DNA from 2 places in the Alkalihalobacillus sp. NPDC127517 genome. Region 2 is predicted to be linked to the other one. Evidence: a T-box and tRNA genes for the amino acid it is inferred to sense, from the RefSeq annotation. Region 2 holds a T-box; the other holds one or more tRNA genes.

Region 1 (5,122 bases), on a different contig from region 2:
CGCCTGAATGTAGATAACCCCAAGCACCGTTTCATTGTCCTGCATAATCGGAACAGCCATAATGCGGAAACGTTCCTTATTCGAGTCGAGCACCTCACCCTCCTCGGTTGAACCAAGCAAGGCACGCTTCACTCGAATCTCATTATTCCGCATCCCAATCTGATCGCGCGCTCCCGTATTGGATGTCCCTAGAATCACTTCATTCTTATCAATTACCTGAACGGTTGCATTATCAATCGTAAAGAAATCTCGTAACAGTGAGTTAATATCATCTGTGAGCTGTTCCCGTTCCTCAGGAGGGTTCCCAAGTACCTGGGCCAGCTGATAGTTTAACAGAGTAGAGCGCTCGCTCAGCACATCAAAATGATTCTCTAAAAGATCCTGCTCAAGCTGCCTTGAAAAGTACACACCAATCACTTGAACGGCTACAAGGATTAAAAGAACATAGGCGATAATCAGCTTAAACTGAATGGATTTAAAGAAGCCAATTCTTCTATCCATTAAGACTTCTCCTGCTCCTCTGGTTCTGGTTCATTTAAGAAATATCCGACTCCGCGACGTGTAATAATCCACGCTGGGAAGCTTGGGTTGTCCTCTACTTTTTCACGCAAACGACGTACGGTTACATCAACAGTCCGCACATCTCCAAAGTAATCATAGCCCCAAACAGCCTGAAGCAGATGTTCTCTGGTCATCACTTGGCCAAGATGTTTGGCAAGGTAATGGATTAATTCAAACTCACGGTGAGTCAGCTCAATCGGTTCCCCGCGTCTCTTAACCTGGTACGCATCTGGATAGATGACGAGACTTCCAATCACAAGCTCTTTCTGTGCCGGTGCTTCCTCCGTTGTCTTCTGACGACGCAGGTTCGCTTTTACACGCGCAAGAAGCTCTCTTGTGCTAAACGGCTTCGTTACATAATCATCTGCCCCAAGCTCAAGTCCTAGCACTTTATCAATCTCCGAATCCTTAGCTGTTAGCATAATGATCGGAATATCATAGCTTTTTCGTACTTCTCTACATACTTCCATTCCATCTTTATGAGGAAGCATAATATCTAATAAAATTAAATCAGGCTTCTCCTGTTTAACTTGTTCCATAGCCTCAACGCCGTCATAGGCACAGACGACCTCAAATCCCTCTTTTTCGAGGTTAAATTTTAAGATATCTGCAATGGGACGTTCGTCATCCACAACGAGAATTCGTTTATCCATTAACAAGTCTCTCCTATTCTTATCAAACTTCTTTTAGTTTAACACAAATAACCCCGCGACCAAACGACATCCATATGTACCGTTGCACGGGGAAAAGCTTATCTATATACGTTCTTTGCAATCAATTCAACCCACTCGTACAAAAAGAACCCTCAATCAAGTATTCATGATGAGGGTTCTCTAGCGAATGAATGCCGGCCAGAGGACTTGAACCCCCAACCTACTGATTACAAGTCAGTTGCTCTACCAATTGAGCTAGGCCGGCAAATGGTGGCTCAGGACAGAATCGAACTGCCGACACACGGATTTTCAGTCCGTTGCTCTACCAACTGAGCTACTAAGCCACACTACTATTCAAATAAAATGGCGGTCTGGACGGGACTCGAACCCGCGACCTCCTGCGTGACAGGCAGGCATTCTAACCAACTGAACTACCAGACCGAATAAATGGTGACCCGTACGGGAATCGAACCCGTGATACCGCCGTGAAAGGGCGGTGTCTTAACCGCTTGACCAACGGGCCACTATGTAAAGATTTTTTAAAAAGAAAGTGAGCCATGAAGGATTCGAACCTTCGACCCTCTGATTAAAAGTCAGATGCTCTACCAACTGAGCTAATGGCTCATGTTTTTAACATGTTGTCTTTGACGACAAGATTTATCTTAGCATATATGCTTGTCCTGCGCAACACTTTTCTAAAAAAAGTTGTGATTTCATGTACTTTTTTCTCTTAACCAAGAATATCTAATAAAACAGGGGAATGCAAGGAGCAATTTTGCTCCCTGCGCCTCCTGTAACTTAAGCAAATACTCCACGAACAAGATTCGTTTGATCACGATCTGGTCCTACAGAGAAGATTGTTAACGGAATACCTGTTAACTGAGATACACGCTCAATATAATGACGAGCATTTTCAGGTAGATCAGACAAGCTTTTCGCTCCAGTAATATCCTCAGTCCAGCCTGGAAGCTCTTCAAATACCGGCTCACACTCAGCAAGTACCTTTAAGCTAGCTGGGAACTCTTCCATCACTTCTCCACGGTACGTGTATGAAGTACAAATCTTTAATGTCTCAATTCCAGTTAATACATCGATAGAGTTAAGAGAAAGATCTGTAATTCCGCTTACACGACGAGCATGACGTACAACCACACTATCAAACCAACCCACACGACGTGGACGACCTGTTGTTGTTCCGTACTCATTCCCTACATCACGGATCAATTCACCCGTCTCATCATGAAGCTCAGTTGGGAATGGACCATCTCCAACACGAGTTGTGTACGCTTTGGATACACCAACCACATGGTTAATCTTTGAAGGACCTACACCAGAACCAATCGTTACTCCACCCGCGATTGGGTTAGAAGACGTAACAAATGGATACGTACCTTGGTCAATATCAAGCATAACACCTTGCGCACCTTCAAATAGAACACGACGGCCATCATCTAATGCATCGTTTAACACAACAGATGTGTCGCACACATACTTAGCGATTTGCTGCCCGTAGTCATAGTACTCTTCAAAAATTTCTTCTTTCGTAAAACCTTCTGTCTCATAATATTTCTCAAACAGACGGTTTTTCTCTTTAAGATTTAGCTCAAGCTTCTCTTCAAATGTTTCTTTATCTAATAAGTCAGCGATACGAATGCCGATACGCGCTGCCTTATCCATATATGCAGGGCCAATCCCTTTTTTGGTTGTCCCAATTTTATTTACGCCTTTACGATCCTCTTCCACAATATCAAGCTTTAAATGATAAGGAAGAATCACATGTGCACGATTACTAATTTTAAGGTTACTTGTGTCTACATCACGATCGTGTAAATATTTTAACTCTTCAAGAAGTGCTTTCGGGTCAATCACCATTCCGTTTCCAATCACGCAATCCTTCTCTTTATAGAAGATTCCGGATGGAATAAGGTGAAGCTTATACTTCGTTCCACCAAACACAATCGTATGTCCCGCGTTATTTCCACCTTGGTAACGTGCGACAACCTCTGCTTTTTCAGAAAGATAATCGGTAATTTTTCCTTTTCCTTCGTCGCCCCACTGTGTTCCTACAACAACAACTGATGACATTTGTTGCACCTCCAACTCTCTTCTAAAAACCCTTGATAAGTATATCAGCTAGAGATAGCATCGTCAAACAAAACACGAACATTCTTATTCGGTAATTCTACATTTGTTCGTATAAAAAGAGCTTACTAGAGTTGATAAGGGGTCACTGGTTCTAAATAATAGGTTCTTGCTTAATATAGTGGATTGGGAGTGGGGTGAGCGTAGGTTCTTGGTTGAGTCGCTTTTTCTCTTGGTTTTGTGTTGTGTGGGCTTGGTAATTGGGCTCTGTTTCTTGGTATCGAGGTGTGCTCCTTGCTTTTCGATCGCTTTTTCTTGTTATCAGATCTCTCTTCTTGATTGAGCCCCCCTTCTAGCTTGCTAAAATGTCCATTTCTCTTGATAACGGCTCTGCGCTCTTGTTGCATGAGCTTTTCTTCTTGCTAACGCTACCCGCAGGCTTGGTTTTTAAGCTTTTCTTCTTAGTAATCACCTATTTTAAACGTGTACACGTTTATTCCTTATTTGTAGACGTGTTCTTGGTTGAGTCGCTCTTTCTCTTGGTTTTGTGTTGTGTGGGCTTGGTAATTGGGCTCTGTTTCTTGGTATCGAGGGGTGCTCCTTGCTTTTCGAACAGCTTTTCTTGCTATCAAGAGACACTTCTTGATTGGCCCCCCTTCTTGCTTGCTCCGCACCTCATTCTTCTTGGTAACATCTTTGCGTTCTTGCTTTATTTGCCTTTGTTCTTGGTTTCCATGCACTTCTGCTTAGTAATCATCATTCTTAAACGTGTACACGTTTAGTCCTTATTGAATGTGATTTTCTCTTGGTATCTTCGAACTTAGTTTAGGGGCTCTATCCTTTATTTGTCTTAATAACGTCCTTACATTCTTAGTACTGACATCTAAGTTCTATTCCCCAACACATACCTTAAATCGATCTCGTTTCCCCGCTTTTTTTAGGTTTGATCATGCATGAAAGAAGGCACAGAGGAATAAGGTTGTACAAGGGAGATGAGAGGAGTGAATAGATGCGAGCGTTTAGTAATAAGTTATGGGCGTTTTCAGTCTTTTTATTACTACTAGCCATTTCGTTGTACGTGATTACAGCTAATATACATAGTTACTATTTATTTATCGGTATGATTTTCGTTACAACATTGTTTGTGTTAAATGTTGTGTTCGCTCTTGTTGTGGAGATGATTAAGTGGGTGTTCAAACCTGTTGGAAGACATGCAAGATAAGAGCATACAAAAAAGCAGAGCGAATGTGGCTCTGCTTTTCTCATTTATGCGCCTGGTGGCATGTCTCGTTCGTCGTGTCGTCTGTCGAGGTTTACGAATTTGTTGTATTCCTTAACAAAGGCGAGCTCGACGGTTCCGACTGGGCCGTTCCGTTGTTTGGCGATGATGATTTCGATGATGTTTTGGTTTTCCGATTCTTTGTCATAGTAATCGTCACGGTATAGGAACGCAACGATATCGGCATCCTGCTCGATACTTCCTGATTCCCGGATATCAGACATCATCGGGCGTTTATCCTGTCGTTGCTCTACGCCACGTGATAGCTGAGATAAGGCAATAACCGGGACTTCGAGTTCCCTTGCGATGGCCTTTAGGGTACGCGAGATCTCCGATACTTCTTGCTGACGGTTCTCGCCGCTTCGGCCGTTACCTTGGATCAGCTGCAGGTAGTCGATCATGATCATACCCAGTCCATTTTCTTGCTTCAGACGGCGGCATTTGGCACGGATATCGTTTACTTTAACACCGGGTGTGTCGTCGATGTAGATCCCGGCCTTTGAGAGTGAACCCATAGCCATGGTCAGCTTTTGCCAATCCTCATCGT
Region 2 (5,122 bases):
GTTGCCCCTGCATCGGATTCAAGTTTTTGTAGAATGATTTGATGAACTTCTTCTACTTCTGCATCTGTTAAGGTTTTTTCCGAATCAAGGTATGTGAGTGAGAACGCAAGAGATTTCTTTCCTGTCTCTAAATGTTCCCCTTCGTAATGATCAAATAATTGAACGGATGTAAGCAAGGATCCACCTGCACCTTGAATAATGTGCTGAATCTCTGCCGCTGTTTGCTCTTGATTCACAACAAGTGCGATATCACGTACAATCGACGGGAATCGTGGCAGTGGCTTATATTGAATAAGTGAAACGTCAGTATGAAGCAATGTTTGTAAATCGATTTCAAATACATACGTTTCTCGAAGATCTGAGTCACGTTGGACAGTTGGATGAAGCTGTCCTAGATAACCAACTACTTTTCCATCCATAATCACTTCAGCAGTACGTCCAGGATGCAAGTGCGGACGAGTGGACGGCTTATAGCTAATGACGTTTTCTAATCCTAATTCAGCTACCAACCCTTCAATGATCCCCTTTACTACAAAGAAATCAACAACCTTTTTCTCCCCTTGCCATGTGTTTTCCTGCCAAATACCTGTTAAGGCACCAGCTACGTATTCGTGCTCGGATGGTTGTGTTGTTAAGGTTTCTTCGTTTGAACGGAAGATCGATCCAATCTCGTACACGTGCATGTTTGCATTTTTACGATTTACGTTATAAGACAATACATCATATAGATGAGGCATTAAACTTGTTCTCATTGTGCTACGCTCTTCACTCATTGGCATTGATAATTGAATTAATGCCTGATCCTCACGCTTATAGGCATTTGCCTTAGCAGGACTCGTTAAAGAGTAAGTTAGAACCTGACTTAATCCAACACCTTCAAAGTAGCTAGCTACTCGACGTCTTTTTGCTTGATAAGGTGTGAGCGAGCCTTGTGACGTTGTCCCCTCTGGAAGAGTAGCAGGAATGTTATCATAACCATAGATTCTAGCTACTTCCTCGTACAAGTCCTCTTGAATTTGTAAGTCAGGACGTCGCATAGGCGCTGTCACAACAAACCCTTCGTTTGTTTGTTCCACTTTAAAGGAAAGCTGCTTGAAAATCGCTGCTGTTTCCTCACTTGTTAAATCCATCCCAAGTCGTTGGTTCATTTTTATCAGATTCAGCTCAATTTTGGGTTCTGTCATTGTTCGTGCATCAACAACCGCTGCATCTGAAAGAATGGATCCTGATGCAAGCTCACGAATAAGTTTTGCTGCTCGTTTGGCTGCATGAGGTGTGCGTTCAGGATTTACGCCCTTTTCAAAACGCGCACTTGAATCACTGCGAACACCCGCTACGCGCGATGACTGACGAATCAGTGAAGAATGGAAAACGGCCGCTTCAAGTAACACGGTCGTTGTGGACTCATCTACTTCAGTGCTTTTACCACCCATCACACCAGCTAATGCTACAGGTTTTTCTCCGTCTGTAATGACTAGGTTCTCACCAGTTAACGAACGCGTTTGTCCATCTAAGGTCACAAGCTCTTCGCCATCATTTGCACGACGAACAAGGATTTGATTTGAGCTTACTTTATCGTAGTCGAATGCGTGCAATGGTTGACCATATTCCAAGAGAACATAATTCGTACTATCAACCACATTATTAATTGGACGAATTCCAGCTGCCATCAAACGGTTTTGAAGCCATTGCGGCGAAACTCCGACCTTAACATCTTTAATCACAACCGCTTCGTAATAGCTTGTTTCCTCTTTATTTTCTACTTCAACCGAAATGAGGTCACTTGCGCTTGCGCTATCTACCTCTACGTTCTCTTCTGGAAGAGTCACATCTTTTCCGTAAAGGGCTGCTACTTCGTACGCCACGCCAAGCATATGCAAGCAATCAGATCGGTTCGGAGTTAGGTCTAATTCAAGCACTTCGTCCGTCAGATTTAAGGCGTCAAGGGCATCAGTTCCTGGAGCAATGGCTTCAGAAAATACGTAAATCCCCTCTGCAACATCCTTCGAAATAACGTTTGAATCGATTCCAAGCTCTTGAAGAGAACAAATCATTCCTTGTGATAATTCTCCGCGTAGCTTTGCTTTTTTGATTTTCAAATCACCAGGTAGTCGTGCGCCAACCTTTGCTACAACAACCGTTTGACCCTCAGCAATATTTGCAGCTCCACAAATGATTTGAACCGTTTCCACTTCGCCAATATCAACCTGACAGATCGATAATTTATCTGCATCTGGATGCTGAGTACAAGACTGGACATATCCTACCACAATGGAGGAAGCACCTTGGTTTAAGCTGTGAACAAAATCAATTTCAACTCCACCACGCGTCATCTTTTCAGCAATATCTGCTGCTGTTACATCATCTACATTTACATATTGTTTTAACCAGTTATATGAAACAAGCATATTTTTTCTCCCCTTCCTTAAACCCTTTTGAACTGTGCAAGAAATCGTTTGTCATTTGTATAGAAATGACGGATATCATCAATGCCGTACTTAAGCATAGCAAGTCTCTCTACACCCATTCCAAAAGCAAAGCCGCTGTATTCGTTTGGATCGAATCCGCTCATTTCCAACACTTTTGGATGAACCATTCCCGCTCCAAGCACTTCAATCCATCCTGATTGTTTACAGACTCGGCATCCTTTTCCTCCACATAAAGCACACGTTACATCTACCTCAACAGAAGGCTCTGTAAATGGGAAGAAGCTTGGACGAAGTCGAATTTCACGGTTCTCTCCAAAGAATCGTTTAACAAACGAATCCAGAACTCCTCTGAGGTCACTCATACGCACATTATGGTCAATGTACAATCCTTCAATTTGCATAAATTGATGCGAATGTGTTGCATCATCATTATCACGTCTGAACACACGACCTGGACAAATGACTTTAACTGGACCTACACCATCATGTGCTTCCATCGTTCTTGCCTGCACAGGAGATGTTTGCGTACGAAGCAGCAACTCATCTGTGAAATAAAAGGAATCCTGCATATCACGAGCTGGGTGATCCTTTGGTAAGTTTAAAGCTTCAAAATTGTAGTAGTCTGTTTCTACCTCTGGGCCCTCTGCTACAGAGAAACCAAGACCAATAAAGATGTCCTCTACTTCTTCCACAACGGCTTGAAGCGGGTGTTTTGTGCCTTTTTCAATTGGTCGACCCGGCATCGTTACATCAAGTTTTTGTTCTTCCAACTGCTTTGCAACTCGAATGTCTTCAAGTGCTTGTTCCTTTTCATCCAGCTTTGTTTTAATCTCGTCTCGTACTTCATTGGCCATTTGACCCACTTTTGGTCGCTCTTCAGCAGATAGCTTTCCCATACCACGCAAAACTTCTGTGATCGGTCCTTTTTTTCCTAAGTATGAAACACGTACCTCTTGTAGTGCTCGACCATCCTCTGCTGCTTCGATCTTTCCAAGTGCCTCTTGAAGAAGCGCTTCTAATGTTTCCTTCATGTTCATTCCTCCTGCTTTATAAAATAAAAAAAGAGCCTCTCTCCCAAAAAGGGACGAAAGACTCGCGGTACCACCCTAGTTTAAAAAACAGATGTCGCCATCTATTTAAAACGCTCTAACGGATAACGGCTTAAAGCCGGAAACATCTTCGCACCAATTGCGCGCTAATGTCTGCTCCAGAGTGAATTCAACCTCTCCATTTCCTTAAGATGCTCGCAGCGTACACATCTTTCTCTGAAAGGCGGTAAGGGGTTTACTATGTTCCTTCTTCGCATTTATCATGTATGAATCTGTTATTCATTATAATAAATTCGCCTCTTAATCGCAACACCAACTCATAAAATGCATTACGTTCTTAAGTGATAAAGCAAGATTCCCGCAGCAATCGCCACATTTAAGGACTCTGCTTTACCATAGATAGGAATGTACAGGTTCTGATCTGTCCTGTCTAACAGATCCGGTTGAACACCTTCTCCTTCATTCCCTAAAATCAGTGCAAAGCTTTCCGTTGGTTGAACCTCCGTATAGACCAACGCATTGTGAAGAGATGTTCCATAAACGGGGACTTCCGCTTGTTTAAACGCATCAATCCAATCTGTAAGTTCACCTTTAATGACAGGGAGATGGAACATAGATCCTTGAGATGACCTTAGCACCTTACTGTTATATAAATCCACTGATCCTTTTTCAACGATGACTCCATCCATTCCGACAGCGTCGGCTGTTCGAATTAAGGTACCGATGTTCCCAGGGTCCTGGACGCGGTCAATTAATAAATACCGGCCATAATCCGCAGACAATTCTTGCTGAACTGGTATCGTACATACGGCCATAATCCCTTGTGGGGAATCCGTTTCACTTAATTCCTTTAAGACACTGTCATTCGTCAGGATTATGTTTCTGTCATCCACATCCCAACTAGATGGAATGAGCTCTTCATCTGAAACAATAACCGCAACAAATTCAATTCCAGCACGCACCGCTTCCTCCACTAAATGAAAGCCCTCAATCAGAAATTGGTTTACTTTTTCTCTGCCTCTTTTTTTATGTAATTTTTTCCATTGTTTAACTTGTTCGTTTTTACTTGAATCAATTTGTTTCATCTCATTCACCTTTCTACTTCCTCATCCATCTTCATCTTTCCTCAGCATATTCTACTTTAAACAAGCCATACTACATTGTATACAGATTTTCATTAAAAAAGGAGAGATTTATATGGGTTTTAACCTACGCGGTGCAATTATGGCCAACATTCATGGACATAGTGATCAAGAAGTGGAAGCAACCATTGTAGATGCTATTCAAAACGGTGAAGAGAAAATGCTACCAGGACTAGGTGTTATGTTTGAAGTGTATTGGAAAGAAGCAAACGAAGAACAAAAGAATGAAATTTGCGATATGATTAGTAAAGGGTTGCAATAAACATAAAAGAAATGGCTGGGAGATAACATTAATGTTGTGTGCAAAACACGAACCTAGCACAATATCCGCTCCAGGAGAATCCCTCGCACCCACAAGGACGGCCTCAGCCCCTTACGCGGGAAAGGCGCCGCTACAGTGTCTTCACCGCGTCCTATTCCGCAGGAGTCTCGGGTTCTCCTTCCGCTCGTCTTACTAAAAAACAAGAATGGCGAATGATTCGATCGTAGAATCATTCGCCAT

What was found. The T-box of region 2 lies ahead of pheS (phenylalanine--tRNA ligase subunit alpha). A T-box ahead of a tRNA ligase gene usually reads a tRNA of that ligase, here a tRNA-Phe.
Region 1: it encodes a tRNA-Phe, which carries the amino acid that the T-box ahead of pheS (phenylalanine--tRNA ligase subunit alpha) is inferred to sense. The anticodon was not compared.

The regions. Positions count from the first base shown of each region.
Region 1 covers NZ_JBNNQX010000003.1:278,123-283,244, forward strand. Annotated here, with positions in the region: gene walK (cell wall metabolism sensor histidine kinase WalK) at 1-501, opposite strand, end outside; gene yycF (response regulator YycF) at 501-1,214, opposite strand; tRNA gene ACQKKO_RS05555 (tRNA-Thr) at 1,407-1,479, opposite strand; tRNA gene ACQKKO_RS05560 (tRNA-Phe) at 1,483-1,558, opposite strand; tRNA gene ACQKKO_RS05565 (tRNA-Asp) at 1,579-1,655, opposite strand; tRNA gene ACQKKO_RS05570 (tRNA-Glu) at 1,663-1,737, opposite strand; tRNA gene ACQKKO_RS05575 (tRNA-Lys) at 1,766-1,838, opposite strand; gene ACQKKO_RS05580 (adenylosuccinate synthase) at 2,013-3,299, opposite strand; gene ACQKKO_RS05585 (hypothetical protein) at 4,306-4,518, shown strand; gene dnaB (replicative DNA helicase) at 4,563-5,122, opposite strand, start outside.
Region 2 covers NZ_JBNNQX010000011.1:164,234-169,355, forward strand. Annotated here, with positions in the region: gene pheT (phenylalanine--tRNA ligase subunit beta) at 1-2,408, opposite strand, end outside; gene pheS (phenylalanine--tRNA ligase subunit alpha) at 2,426-3,460, opposite strand; T-box leader at 3,507-3,739, opposite strand; gene ACQKKO_RS16190 (TrmH family RNA methyltransferase) at 3,808-4,563, opposite strand; gene sspI (small acid-soluble spore protein SspI) at 4,676-4,882, shown strand.